3 regions of the Rhizobium sp. 10N414 genome follow, and region 2 is predicted to be linked to each of the others. Evidence: predicted binding sites of a transcription regulator. Region 2 holds the regulator's gene; each other region holds the start of a gene.
The links. The regulator HrcA, encoded in region 2, represses chaperone genes, less so after heat shock. The targets are predictions, from matches to a motif close to GTTAGCACTCNCNNNNNGNGAGTGCTAAC.
Positions count from the first base shown of each region.

Region 1: a site for HrcA is predicted at 1,625-1,653, ahead of groES (co-chaperone GroES). Genes of this name have one in related genera too.
Region 3: a site for HrcA is predicted at 2,282-2,310, ahead of AC1DE4_RS30785 (co-chaperone GroES). Genes of this name have one in related genera too.

Region 1 is NZ_JBFTIN010000070.1:473-4,640, forward strand. It holds gene AC1DE4_RS30710 (helix-turn-helix domain-containing protein) at 35-280, shown strand; gene AC1DE4_RS30715 (Hsp20/alpha crystallin family protein) at 785-1,294, opposite strand; partial or broken gene AC1DE4_RS30720 (Hsp20 family protein) at 1,329-1,577, opposite strand; gene groES (co-chaperone GroES) at 1,791-2,105, shown strand; gene groL (chaperonin GroEL) at 2,158-3,786, shown strand.
Region 2 is NZ_JBFTIN010000001.1:292,154-296,321, reverse strand. It holds gene AC1DE4_RS01485 (VOC family protein) at 1-284, opposite strand, end outside; gene rph (ribonuclease PH) at 281-1,000, opposite strand; gene hrcA (heat-inducible transcriptional repressor HrcA) at 1,176-2,264, shown strand; gene AC1DE4_RS01470 (GFA family protein) at 2,270-2,704, opposite strand; gene grpE (nucleotide exchange factor GrpE) at 2,924-3,544, shown strand; gene AC1DE4_RS01460 (nucleoside hydrolase) at 3,575-4,168, opposite strand, start outside.
Region 3 is NZ_JBFTIN010000070.1:10,785-14,952, reverse strand. It holds gene AC1DE4_RS30795 (hypothetical protein) at 1-95, opposite strand, end outside; gene groL (chaperonin GroEL) at 145-1,773, opposite strand; gene AC1DE4_RS30785 (co-chaperone GroES) at 1,821-2,135, opposite strand; gene AC1DE4_RS30780 (hypothetical protein) at 2,636-2,881, opposite strand; gene AC1DE4_RS30775 (DUF982 domain-containing protein) at 3,040-3,345, opposite strand; gene AC1DE4_RS30770 (SPW repeat protein) at 3,658-4,168, shown strand, end outside.

The DNA.
Region 1 (4,168 bases), on a different contig from region 2:
TTTCAACTCTCAACTTGCGAAAATAGAAAGTTTTATGCTCAAGCCATCTCAGTGCCGCGCAGCTAGGGCGCTTCTCGACTGGACCCAGAAAGACCTCGCCGAGAAGACTTCGATCAGCGCGGTATCCATTCGAGCATTCGAAAGAGGGGGAGAGATGCGCGACAGCAACCTTCGTCTATTGACGCTCACCTTCGAGGCCGCAGGCATAACCTTTCAGAGTGAAGGTGAGATTACCGATGGAGGAATAGGCGTCCGCCTTCGATCACAGGATCGGCATTAGACGTGGAGCTAAGCGCGTGTTGCTTGCAGCTCGTAGGCGACCCGATCCGCCTGTGAATAGTTAAAGTTTAGATTGGCGAACAATGCCAAAGAAGGCACTAGCGATAGCGATTCTGGGTCTGCTGGTTGTGAGTACGCCGGGAAACGGTGGCATTTCGGAGGGACAATGTTCGGCCCGATTCGCTAACATCTGAGAGTACCGATCCGGGTGGAAGTTGTCCGCGCTGACGAGATCATCTCGGCCTCGGGCGAACGCTGTGATTCGTTGCCGCATTGGGCCTATGGCATGGTCAAATGGTTGTCGCGGAAACGGGTGTCACGTTATTCAACGGCTTAGAAGCTTTGAGAGCCCAGCCCGGCGCCAGCCAGCCCTTGGCGATTGACGTCAACGTTTCGCGGCGCGCGCCTTTCGTGCAAGGGGTTCCTCATCGACGTCATCGTTTACTGCCCAAGCAAACCCAGCCGGGCACGTCCACACCCGGCTGGCTTGCGGTGGCGGCCGTTATTATTTGGTGCTGTCGATGGTGACCCGCTTGACATTGGCTCGCGCCTTTTCGGTCTTCGGCAGCGTTACTGCGAGGAGACCGTTCTTGAACGTTGCGGCGACCTTATCCTCATCGATCTGGCGGTCAAGAGCCAGCCGCCGTTCGAATCGCCCGTAGTAGCGCTCGCTGAACCGGCGGTCCTTGTCCTCAGTTTCCGACTTTTTCTCGCCGCGAAGCGTAAGCATGCCATCCCCCACCAATACCTCGATCTCGTCTGAATCGATGCCCGGAACCTCCGCTATTACGCGTATCTCGCTGTCATTCTCTTCGATCTCCACGTGCGGCCACGTGCCATGGAAAGGCGCCGTGTCACCGAACAACGATGGCGGGCCGAAGCCGCGAAAGACTTCGTCGAACAGACGGTTGACGTTGCGGTGCAGTGACAGGAATGGATCCATGTCATCACCGCGATAGGTGCTCGGAAGCTGGCTGCTCCCACGGCTCCACGGGATCAGGTCACGTACACTCATGGCTGTCATCCTTTCTTCCGTTTCTGTCTCTTTCTTAGTGCAAACAGGCGATGGTTGCACAGTTCTGTCGTGCTAGGCCTTTGTCGCCTTCGATCTGCTTCGAAGCTGCCTTCGTCGTCTCGGACTGAATGGCGATACGACGTGGCTTCATCTCCTCAGGTATTTCTTTTTTGAGATCGATGACGAGTAGCCCGTTTTCGAGCGTCGCGCCCTCGACGATGACGTGATCGGCGAGTTCAAATCTGCGCGCAAACGGCCTCAGAGCAAGGCCTTGATGGAGGTGTACTCCAAACCGCCGCCGACATGAAATAGCCGTATCATTTCACGCTGGTTAGCACTCGACGGGCCAGAGTGCTAAAAATGTCAATCTGCCTCTTGAAACTCCAAAGATCATAAACCAGATCGAATTACGCGCGATGGCGAAAGAATCGCGCGTCCCGCGTCGGCTTCGCTCCGAATGCTGCGCGGAGCACCTCTTGAATCTGAGGAGAGCGACATGACGTTCCGTCCCTTGCATGACCGCATCCTGGTTCGCCGCATCGAGGCCGAGGAAAAGACGGCCGGCGGCATCATTATCCCAGACACGGCGAAGGAAAAGCCACAGGAAGGTGAGGTCGTTGCCGCCGGCCCCGGTGCGCGCGACGACAGTGGGCAGTTGCAACCCCTCGACGTGAAAGTGGGAGATCGCATCCTGTTCGGCAAATGGTCGGGCACCGAGATCAAGCTCAATGGCGAGGATCTTCTGATCATGAAGGAATCTGATGTGATGGGCGTGATCGAGGTGGACGCCGCTGCGAGAAATGCGGCGTAGGGTCGATACCGCCTTCTAACAAGGAATTCTAGCCTGAGGAAGGAGCAGAAAAATGGCTGCCAAGGAAGTGAAATTCCATTCCGACGCCCGCGAGAAGATGCTGGCCGGTGTCGATATCCTCGCAAATGCGGTCAAGGTTACGCTCGGCCCCAAGGGGCGCAATGTCGTTATCGACAAGTCGTACGGCGCGCCCCGGATCACCAAGGACGGCGTCACTGTGGCCAAGGAAGTCGAGCTGGAGGACAAGTTCGAGAACATGGGCGCACAGATGGTGCGGGAAGTTGCCTCGAAGACCAGCGACATCGCTGGTGACGGCACTACCACTGCGACAGTTCTCGCCCAGGCGATCGTCAAGGAAGGTGCGAAGGCTGTAGCGTCGGGCATGAACCCGATGGACCTAAAGCGCGGTATCGACAAAGCAGTCGAAGCTGTGGTCGAGGAACTGAAGAGGAACGCCCGTAAAGTCACTAAGAACGACGAAATCTCCCAGGTTGGCACCATCTCGGCCAATGGCGACAGCGAGATAGGCCGTTTCCTCGCGGAAGCGATGGAAAAAGTCGGCAACGAAGGGGTGATCACCGTCGAGGAAGCCAAGACCGCGGTGACAGAGTTGGAAGTCGTCGAAGGTATGCAGTTCGACCGTGGTTATCTCTCGCCCTATTTTGTCACCAACCCAGACAAGATGCGGGTTGAGCTCGAGGAACCCTACATCCTGATCCACGAAAAGAAGCTCTCGAACCTGCAGGCGTTGCTGCCGGTTCTCGAGGCCGTGGTTCAGTCCGGGAAGCCTTTGCTTATCATTGCCGAGGACGTCGAAGGCGAGGCGCTGGCGACGCTCGTCGTCAACAAGCTGCGCGGCGGCCTGAAGGTGGCTGCCGTCAAGGCTCCAGGCTTTGGCGACCGCCGCAAGGCGATGCTGGAGGACATAGCGATCCTAACAGGCGGCACCGCAGTCTCTGAAGACCTCGGCATCAAGCTCGAGAATGTGACCCTCACCATGCTTGGCCGCGCAAAAAAAGTCGTCGTCGAGAAGGAAAACACGACGATCGTCGACGGCGCTGGTTCGAAGACGGAGATCCAGGGCCGCGTCGCACAGATCAAGGCGCAGATCGAGGAAACCACGTCGGACTACGATCGGGAAAAGCTGCAGGAGCGGCTGGCCAAGCTTGCCGGCGGTGTGGCCGTCATCCGCGTCGGCGGCTCGACCGAGGTCGAGGTGAAGGAACGCAAGGACCGTGTCGACGACGCCATGCATGCCACGCGCGCGGCCGTCGAGGAGGGCGTGCTGCCCGGCGGTGGTGTGGCGTTGTTGAGAGCTGTCAAAGCACTGGATAGCGTTCAGACCGAGAATGCCGACCAGACGCACGGCATCGGGATCGTCCGCCGTGCAATCGAGGCGCCAGTGCGCCAGATCGCCGAGAATGCAGGTGCCGAGGGCTCGATCATCGTCGGCAAGCTGCGCGAGACGACCGATTTTGGCTACGGCTGGAACGCCCAGACCAACGAGTTCGGCGATCTTTACGATCAGGGCGTGATCGATCCGGTCAAGGTCGTTCGCACCGCGCTGCAAGACGCCGCCTCGATCGCCGGTTTACTGATTACCACCGAGGCAATGGTCGCCGAGAAGCCGAAGAAGGATGTACCGCTCCCACCGATGCCGGGAGGCGGCATGGACTTCTGATTGAAACGACAAGTCCGCGACCTTTCAGGACGTGGACGGTCGGTAGATCTGTGAAATAAGACATGTGTTGCGCCCGAATGGGTGCGGCGTTTTCTGTCGCGACCGTCGCGGAACGCGCGGCGGCCTTAGAGTGCCGGGACCGCGATCGTGCTTGATCTGTTTCGCGGAGGGTTGAACCCCCACCATGATTCAGTCGATGGTTGCCCGACGCACGACCTTGGGAATGAGGGACAGTCACAATTCTTAAGGATGTCGGATTTCCGGCGCCGGCGCTATCGAAGCCATAGCACGCCGTTGCGCTCAATGCCTACGGGGCAGCCTCGCGAGCGATTAATTTCGAGACTGCTCGCTGGACGTTTGTCGCCTTCTCGCATCGGGCCAT
Region 2 (4,168 bases):
GTGGCAATCGCATCGAGATTTTCGCCCGAGACGCGGAAACAGGCGTGTCCCGCACCGCTTGTGCCATGAGGCGGCACCTGCAGCGCGGTCGGTGAGGGCGGCTTGATCGTTTCTTTCGGATTGAAAATCAGCAGCACGCCGGGGCCGCAGCGAAAGAAGACATGCCGGTTGCCGCTCCGCGAGATCTTCGAAAGACCGAGAACGCCTTCATAGAAGGCTTCGACCTTGTCGAGATCCTCAGCATAGAGCGCCGTCTCCAGCATGCCTTCCAGCACGTCGTTCATCCGGCGATCGCCTGCTTTTGCATCGCCACGAGTTCGGCAATGCCCCCCTTGGCGAGCGTCATCAGCGAAGCGAACTCCTCGTCGGTAAAGGGCGTGCCTTCGGCGGTGCCCTGAATTTCGACGATACCGCCAGTGCCGGTCATCACGAAGTTCGCGTCGGTCTCGGCCGAGGAGTCTTCGAGATAGTCGAGGTCAAGGACCGACTGGTTTGCGAAGATGCCACAGGAAATGGCCGCGACATGGTCCTTGAGCACGCGCTCGACCTTGAGCATGTTGCGGCTCTCCATCCATTTCAGGCAGTCGTAGAGCGCAATCCAGGCGCCCGTGATCGAGGCGGTGCGCGTTCCGCCGTCCGCCTGGATGACGTCGCAATCGAGGGTGATCTGGCGCTCGCCGAGCTCCTTGAGGTCGACGACGGCGCGCAGCGAGCGGCCGATCAGGCGCTGGATCTCCTGGGTGCGACCGCCCTGCTTGCCGGCCGCAGCTTCGCGCTTCATGCGATCGCCGGTGGCGCGCGGCAGCATGCCGTATTCGGCGGTAACCCAGCCCTTGCCGGTGTTGCGCAGCCATGCCGGCGGCTTTTCCTCGACGCTCGCCGTGCACAACACATGCGTATCGCCGAACTTCACCAGACAGGAGCCTTCCGCGTGCTTGGAGAAATTGCGCTCGAAAGAGACCTTGCGCATCTGGTCGGTTTTTCTGCCTGAGGGCCGCATACTATTCTCCTAATTATCGTGCCGAAGGCGTGAGCAGGCTTCGGGTAGATCATGCGTGCTATGGTGTTGAGAGCTTCTACGATTGGCAGCGTCCATTTGCAATTTCCCTTTTGCCGCTGCGGAGAGATTGGCTATATTTTGTCGGATCATCGTCAGCACGGGTACGCAAGGTTTCATGGAGTTCAGATCGACGTCGGTTTCAGAGGCAGTGGCTGCGCTGGATGAACGCTCCAAGGAAATCTTTCGCCGCATCGTGGAGGGCTATCTGGAAACGGGCGAACCGCTCGGTTCCCGCAACCTTTCGCGAATCCTGCCGATGTCGCTGTCGCCGGCGTCCGTACGCAATGTGATGAGCGATCTGGAAGAACTCGGCCTCATCTATTCACCGCATGTCAGTTCCGGGCGTCTGCCGACGCAGATCGGCCTGCGCTTCTTCGTCGACGCCTTCATGCAGGTGGGCGATCTCTCGGCCGAGGATCGTGCCAACATCGATCGGCAGGTGCGCGCCGAAAGCCGCGACAATCCGATGGAATTGATGATGAACGAGGCGAGCCGAATGCTCTCGGGCATTTCGCGCGGCGCCGGACTTGTCATCACCTCGAAAAGCGATCCTGTGCTCAAGCATGTCGAGTTCATTCGCCTCGAGCCGACCAAGGCGCTTGCGGTGCTCGTTGGCGATCACGACCAGGTGGAAAACCGCATCATCGAGCTTCCGGCAGGCGTCACATCATCGCAATTGACCGAGGCCGCAAACTTCCTCAACGCGCATATGACCGGCCAGACGCTGCCGGAACTGCGCAATCAGCTGAGCCGACTGAAGGACGATGTCCGCCGCGAACTCGACACGCTGTCGCAGGATCTCGTCGAGCGCGGCATCGCTGTGTGGTCCGGCAGCGCGGACGAAGGCAAACCGGCTCAGCTCATCATTCGCGGCCGCGCCAATTTGCTCGCCGGTCTCGCCGGTGCCGACGATCTCGACCGCCTGCGCATGCTGTTCGACGACCTCGAGAAAAAAGACAGCTTGCTGGAACTCCTCAATCTGGCCGAAAGCGGGCCAGGTGTGCGCATTTTCATCGGCTCGGAGAACAAGCTCTTCTCGCTCTCCGGCTCGTCGTTGATCGTTGCGCCTTATCGTGACGATGACGACCGCATTGTCGGTGCCGTGGGAGTGATCGGGCCGACGCGTCTCAACTACTCGCGCATCGTCCCGATGGTCGATTATACCGCTCAGCTTATGACCCGACTGTCACGCGGCGCGAAGTAGCGCGGCTACTCAGGCAACGTGTCGCCCGAGCCGCCCATCTCCGCGGGCATGTCTTTATATTTGGGCAGGCCGTCACGAATGCGCAGCACGCTCTCCTGATAGTTCACGTGCAGCGCCGGGGTGTAGTCGAGATCCGGCAGAAGTGCCGCGTAGACGTCGGTGACGCCCCAGGTCGGGTGCTCGGTGTAGAGATGCCCACCGCACAGCTCGCAGAACTTCCGCACGCTGGTATCGGACTTCTGATAGCCCTCGACATGCTCTCCGCCTTTAGTGACCCGGACAGCCTGCGGCTGCCAGAGCGTGAAGGCATTGACCGGCCCTGCGGACCAATGCCGGCAGGAAGCACAGTGGCAGTATCCCATCGCCACCGGTTCGCCGGTAGCAACAATCTCCACGGCGCCGCAGAAGCAGCGCCCGGAATAGCTTTTCTGATCGCTCATGGTAGCAGCTCCCTGACCCAGGATTAGGCCGAAGCAAGAAAGGTTTAGGTAGCTCTAAAATAAAAGAACTTTAGCGCGAGCAAGTCAAGCTGGCCCTCTCGCTCAACCCGGCATGAGTTGCCCCGCATCGCGCGCTTTTCAGTCACGCAGACTTGATTTTTGCCCGTCAAAGCTCGATATCGGGCACATCCTAAAAGACACCAATCACCGGAGAACGTCATGACTGACGAAACGACGAAGAACGGACCTGACGCAGCCGCGGCCGAAGCCGCAGCGGACGCCGCCGCAAACGTCGAGAACGAAGCCACCGCACAGCCCGATCCGCTGGAACTTCTGAAGGGCGAGAACGCAGAGCTGCGCGACCGCTATCTGCGGCTTGCTGCCGAGATGGATAACCTGCGCCGCCGCACCGAGCGGGAAATCAAGGACGCCAAGACCTATTCGGCTGCTGGCTTCGCCCGCGACATGTTGGCCGTTTCGGACAACCTGCGTCGCGCCATCGATGCGATTCCGGAGGAAGCAAGGGCTGCCGCTGATACCGGCCTGACAACGCTGATCGAGGGTGTCGAGATGACGGAACGCTCGATGTTGGCGGCGCTCGAGCGCCACGGTGTCCGAAAGCTGGAGCCGGTTGGCCAGAAGTTCGATCCGAATTTCCACCAGGCCATGTTCGAAGTACCGAACCCTGAGGTGCCGAACAACACCGTTGTTCAGGTCGTTCAGGCTGGCTACACGATTGGCGAGCGTGTTCTGCGCCCGGCCATGGTCGGCGTCGCCAAGGGCGGACCGAAGCTGGTCGAACCCGAAACCAATTCGGTTTTCGACCAGAAGGACGCCTGATCCCTCAGGCGCCCGTCAAACAATCCGAAATCAGATGCGGGCGAAACGCTCGATCAGCAGATCGAAAAATCCGTCCGCATCGACATCGCGCATGACCTGCGCATTGTGCTTGCGGTGGGTCACGTGCCACCAGTCGACGACGGTCATTCCGGCAGTCAGTTCCGACTTCACCTCGATCTCGACATTGCAGGTCCGCCCCTTGAAAAGCTCCGGCTTCAGCAGATAGGCGATAACCGTCGGGTCGTGCAGCGGGCCGCCGTCCGAGCCGTATTTCTCGACATCGAAGCGTTCGAAGAATTCCAGCATCTCGACCATGGCGATGGCCGGGCGTGTGCCGAGATCAGCCATGCGCTTGACGCGGTCCTTGCGTGTCAGAAGCTTGTGCGTGACGTCGAGCGGCATCATCACGATCGGAACGCCGGAGCGGAAGACGATGTCGGCTGCCTCGGGATCCACGTAGATGTTGAATTCGGCGGCCGGCGTAATGTTGCCACCCTCGAAGAAGCCGCCGCCCATCATGACCAGTTCATGGACGCGCGGGATGATGTCGGGCGCCTGCTGGAAGGCCAGGCCAATATTGGTCAGCGGCCCCAGCGTGCAGAGCGTCACTGCGCCTTCCGGCTC
Region 3 (4,168 bases), on a different contig from region 2:
GGGTCTCTGGAAACTCCCCTTGTCTGGGAGATTTCCTTGACGACACTCGCGCACAAACGCGCCTCCTCCTTTGTTGGGGAAGACGTCGGATTCATTTCTCACTCCGGGAACGGCCCGCCCGACGGGCGGGCCTGGCTGATCCACCTAGAAGTCCATGCCGGCGCCAGCGGGGATCGCCGGAGCGGCTTCCTTCTTGGGTTTTTCGGCGATCATGGCTTCCGTCGTCACCAGCAGGCCGGCAACGGAGGCTGCATCCTGAAGCGCGGTGCGCACGACCTTGGCCGGGTCAATGACGCCCTGTGCGTAGAGATCACCATACTCGCCGGTCTGGGCGTTCCAGCCGTAGGAGAAGTCGGACTTCTCGCGCAGCTTGCCGACGATGATCGAACCTTCTGCGCCGGCATTCTCGGCGATCTGGCGCACCGGCGCCTCGATCGCGCGACGCACGATCTCAATGCCGACCCGCTGGTCCTGGTTGGCCGTGTTGAGATTGTCGAGGGCCTTGACGGCTCGCAGCAACGCCACGCCACCGCCCGGCAGAATGCCTTCCTCGACGGCCGCACGGGTAGCATGCAACGCGTCGTCGACGCGGTCCTTCTTCTCCTTCACTTCGACTTCCGTCGAGCCACCGACGCGGATGACGGCAACGCCGCCGGCGAGCTTGGCGAGGCGTTCCTGCAGTTTCTCGCGATCGTAGTCGGAGGTGGTTTCCTCGATCTGGGCGCGGATCTGCGCAACGCGGCCGTCGATCTCGGCCTTGGAACCGACGCCATCGATGACCGTCGTGTTCTCCTTCTCGATCGCGACCTTCTTGGCGCGGCCAAGCATGTTCAGCGTCACGTTCTCCAGCTTGATGCCGAGGTCTTCGGAAATGACAGTGCCGCCCGTCAGGATGGCGATGTCTTCCAGCATAGCCTTGCGGCGGTCGCCGAAGCCCGGTGCCTTGACGGCGGCGATCTTCAAGCCACCACGCAGCTTGTTGACGACGAGGGTGGCGAGAGCCTCGCCTTCGACGTCTTCAGCGATGATGAGGAGCGGTTTGCCGGATTGGACGACAGCTTCGAGAACCGGCAGCATCGATTGCAGGTTCGAAAGCTTCTTCTCGTGGATGAGGATATAAGGATCCTCGAACTCGACCCGCATCTTGTCGGCATTGGTCACAAAGTAAGGGCTAAGATAGCCGCGATCGAACTGCATGCCTTCGACGACTTCAAGTTCGGTTTCGGCCGTCTTGGCTTCCTCGACGGTGATGACGCCCTCATTGCCAACCTTTTCCATTGCCTCGGCAAGGTAACGGCCGATCTCTTCGTCGCCATTGGCCGAAATCGTACCGACCTGGGCGATCTCCGAATTGTTGGAGATCTTGCGCGCGTTGGTCTTCAGTTCCTTGACCACGGCGTCGACGGCAATGTCGATGCCGCGCTTCAGGTCCATCGGGTTCATGCCCGACGCCACCGCCTTGGCGCCTTCCTTGACGATTGCCTGGGCAAGCACCGTCGCGGTCGTTGTGCCGTCGCCAGCGAGATCGTTGGTCTTGGATGCCACTTCGCGCAGCATCTGGGCGCCCATGTTTTCGAATTTGTCTTCCAGGTCGATTTCCTTGGCGACCGAAACGCCGTCCTTGGTTATACGCGGCGCGCCGAAGGACTTTTCGATCACGACGTTGCGGCCTTTCGGCCCAAGCGTCACCTTCACAGCATTGGCAAGCACATCGACCCCACGCAGCATGCGTTCACGGGCATCGGTGTGGAACTTGACTTCTTTCGCAGCCATTTCTTTAACTCCTCAATAGGCAGCTAATTTAACTGATCGGTCGGCCTTCAGGCGGCCTGCTTCTGCTCTGCCGGGACTTCGATGATGCCCATGACATCGCTTTCTTTCATGATCAGCAGGTCCTCGCCGTTGATCTTGATCTCGGTGCCGGACCACTTGCCGAACACGATGCGATCACCGGCCTTGACGTCGAGCGCCTGGATCTGGCCGGCATCGTTGCGCGCGCCAGGGCCAACGGCGATGACCTCGCCTTCCTGCGGTTTTTCCTTGGCGCTATCTGGAATGATGATGCCGCCCTTGGTTTTCTCTTCGAACTCAACCCGGCGGACAAGAATGCGATCATGAAGCGGTCGGAACGACATGTTTTCCTCCGATGGACAAACAATGATGACGTTGTTCCCCGCCGGACCGGATGACCGGTCCGGGCGGGGGCAAAACCTCGTTCGAGCGTTTTGCGCAAAATGATCTGGTTTTGCGATTTTTCGATTTCAAGAGGTCAAAACAAAAAATAAGCACTCTTCAAATGCGGGTGCTAACATGCTGGAAAGAAACAAGAAACCTGGCATTTGGCGTTCAAAAATTCGTTGATGGCGGCAAAAAATTGCACCACCTTACAGACTGTTGCGAAACGGAGACGAAGCATGCGATTTTCATCGGATTTGGAGCGTCAGATCGGATCGCGACCAACCGGCCGGGTTGAATTCAACCGCCGATGCTTCCTCACACCTATGGCGGTCACGCGAGCGTGCGAAACTTCGGATGCCGGTGTGGAAAAGAGCCCCGCGTGTTCTGCGGCGTAAGGTCAGGGCTCCTTAAGTGGTCACGCCCCGAAGGCCGTGAGCGAAGCTCAAAGCGCGGTAGGCTACGTCTTGTTTCCATTTCCGCCGAGATCGAGGCCGCGCGCGGCATCGACGATATGCTTCAGATGTCCAACGTCGCGTACCCCCTGTTGATAGAGCTCGATGGTGATCGCGGTGATGCGATCTGCTTCCTCGGATCCAGGCTCTATCCCGAAGTCCCCGCAGATAGCATTCAAAACTGCCTGGCATTTGCGTAAGTCGTCGGAATTCAGGGGCTCATCGTAGCGACTGAAGTTTTTGCGAGACATCACAACATCCTCCATGAAGAACATCTCTTTTGCATTGCCATCGCCCAAAAAGGCCCCGCGAGAACAGCGGGGCACGCATTTGGACTTATGAAAGGTCGAGGGGAATGGCCTCTGGCCGATAAGTGCGGTTGCCGGTATTTGTTCCAGCTTTGTCGGATTCAGAAATGTCGGTGAGCGGTTTCTGATAAGCGTTGGCCGCTCGCTCGCCTGCTACCGCCTCGAACCGCAAGGCCTGCTTCCAGGCATGCCGCGAGGAAAAGCTCTTTGCTGACCGCGGGAGGAGTCTGTCGCCCGAGGGCGTTTCGGCAACTCGCTACTGCTGCGTCGTGATACGCACCGTGTACCTTGGGCCATTCGTTTTCAAGAAAGTCCAAGGTGTCGTGGATACTTTGGAACGACTTCTCAGTACCATTCGGAAGCCGAACATTTACGGGACTACTCCAAAGGATATCTGACGTCGGCATTTTTTCCTCCTTTTCCTACCAACGACAAATAACAAAAATTTAGGATTGGAGACGGGGGCGTGCAAGGGCTAGCGGGTGGGCGCTATCAGGCGGTTCAAGACCACCTATACGCCGCGGGGCGTGTTAGAGAGCCAGCCCCTCAACGAAATGCCTCGGACTTCGGCAGCCGGTGTGGCTCCGATGCCGATTACGCCCGCATGCAGATCCGGCTGGTCGACGACTTCAGAAAGGCGGGCCACCGCATTCGGCGACAGATCTCCGGAGGGCTAACGGCTCGAAGGGGCATGGCGCGGCAGCAGAGCGACAGGATCAATGACCACCTTTCGTATGGAATCAGACCGCCGCTCCTCGCTGCGAGACGTTCCGATGCACCCGACAGACGCCGCCAGGAAGCCTTGCCGAGATAGGATGTCTATGGATGTTCGGAGCGGTCGGCAGAAGGAGTGGCACATAGTTCCAAGCATACACGCGATCTTCCAACATCGATGTCAGCCGCCGTCTTGTCTTGGGAAGGTCGAAGAACGGGTTTCTCTTTTAGCAATACTCAACACGGTGAATGCCGTGGCAGGAGCGGTATTGTTTGTCTGCCCGTGGGTGCTGAGCTACGAAGGGTCTTTGCTCGCATCAATCAACGCATGGATCGGTGGGCTGGCATTGACGGTTCCCGCCGTCGCTGCTGCAACGGACATCTGGCCAAAGCTAAATTTGGCATGTCTGTCGATCGGCGTCTGGATCTTCGCAGCGCCATGGCTTCTGGACTTTTCGAACAACGCTGACCCTGCCACCTCACATCTCGCGGCAGGGGCCATAGCGATTCTTGTCT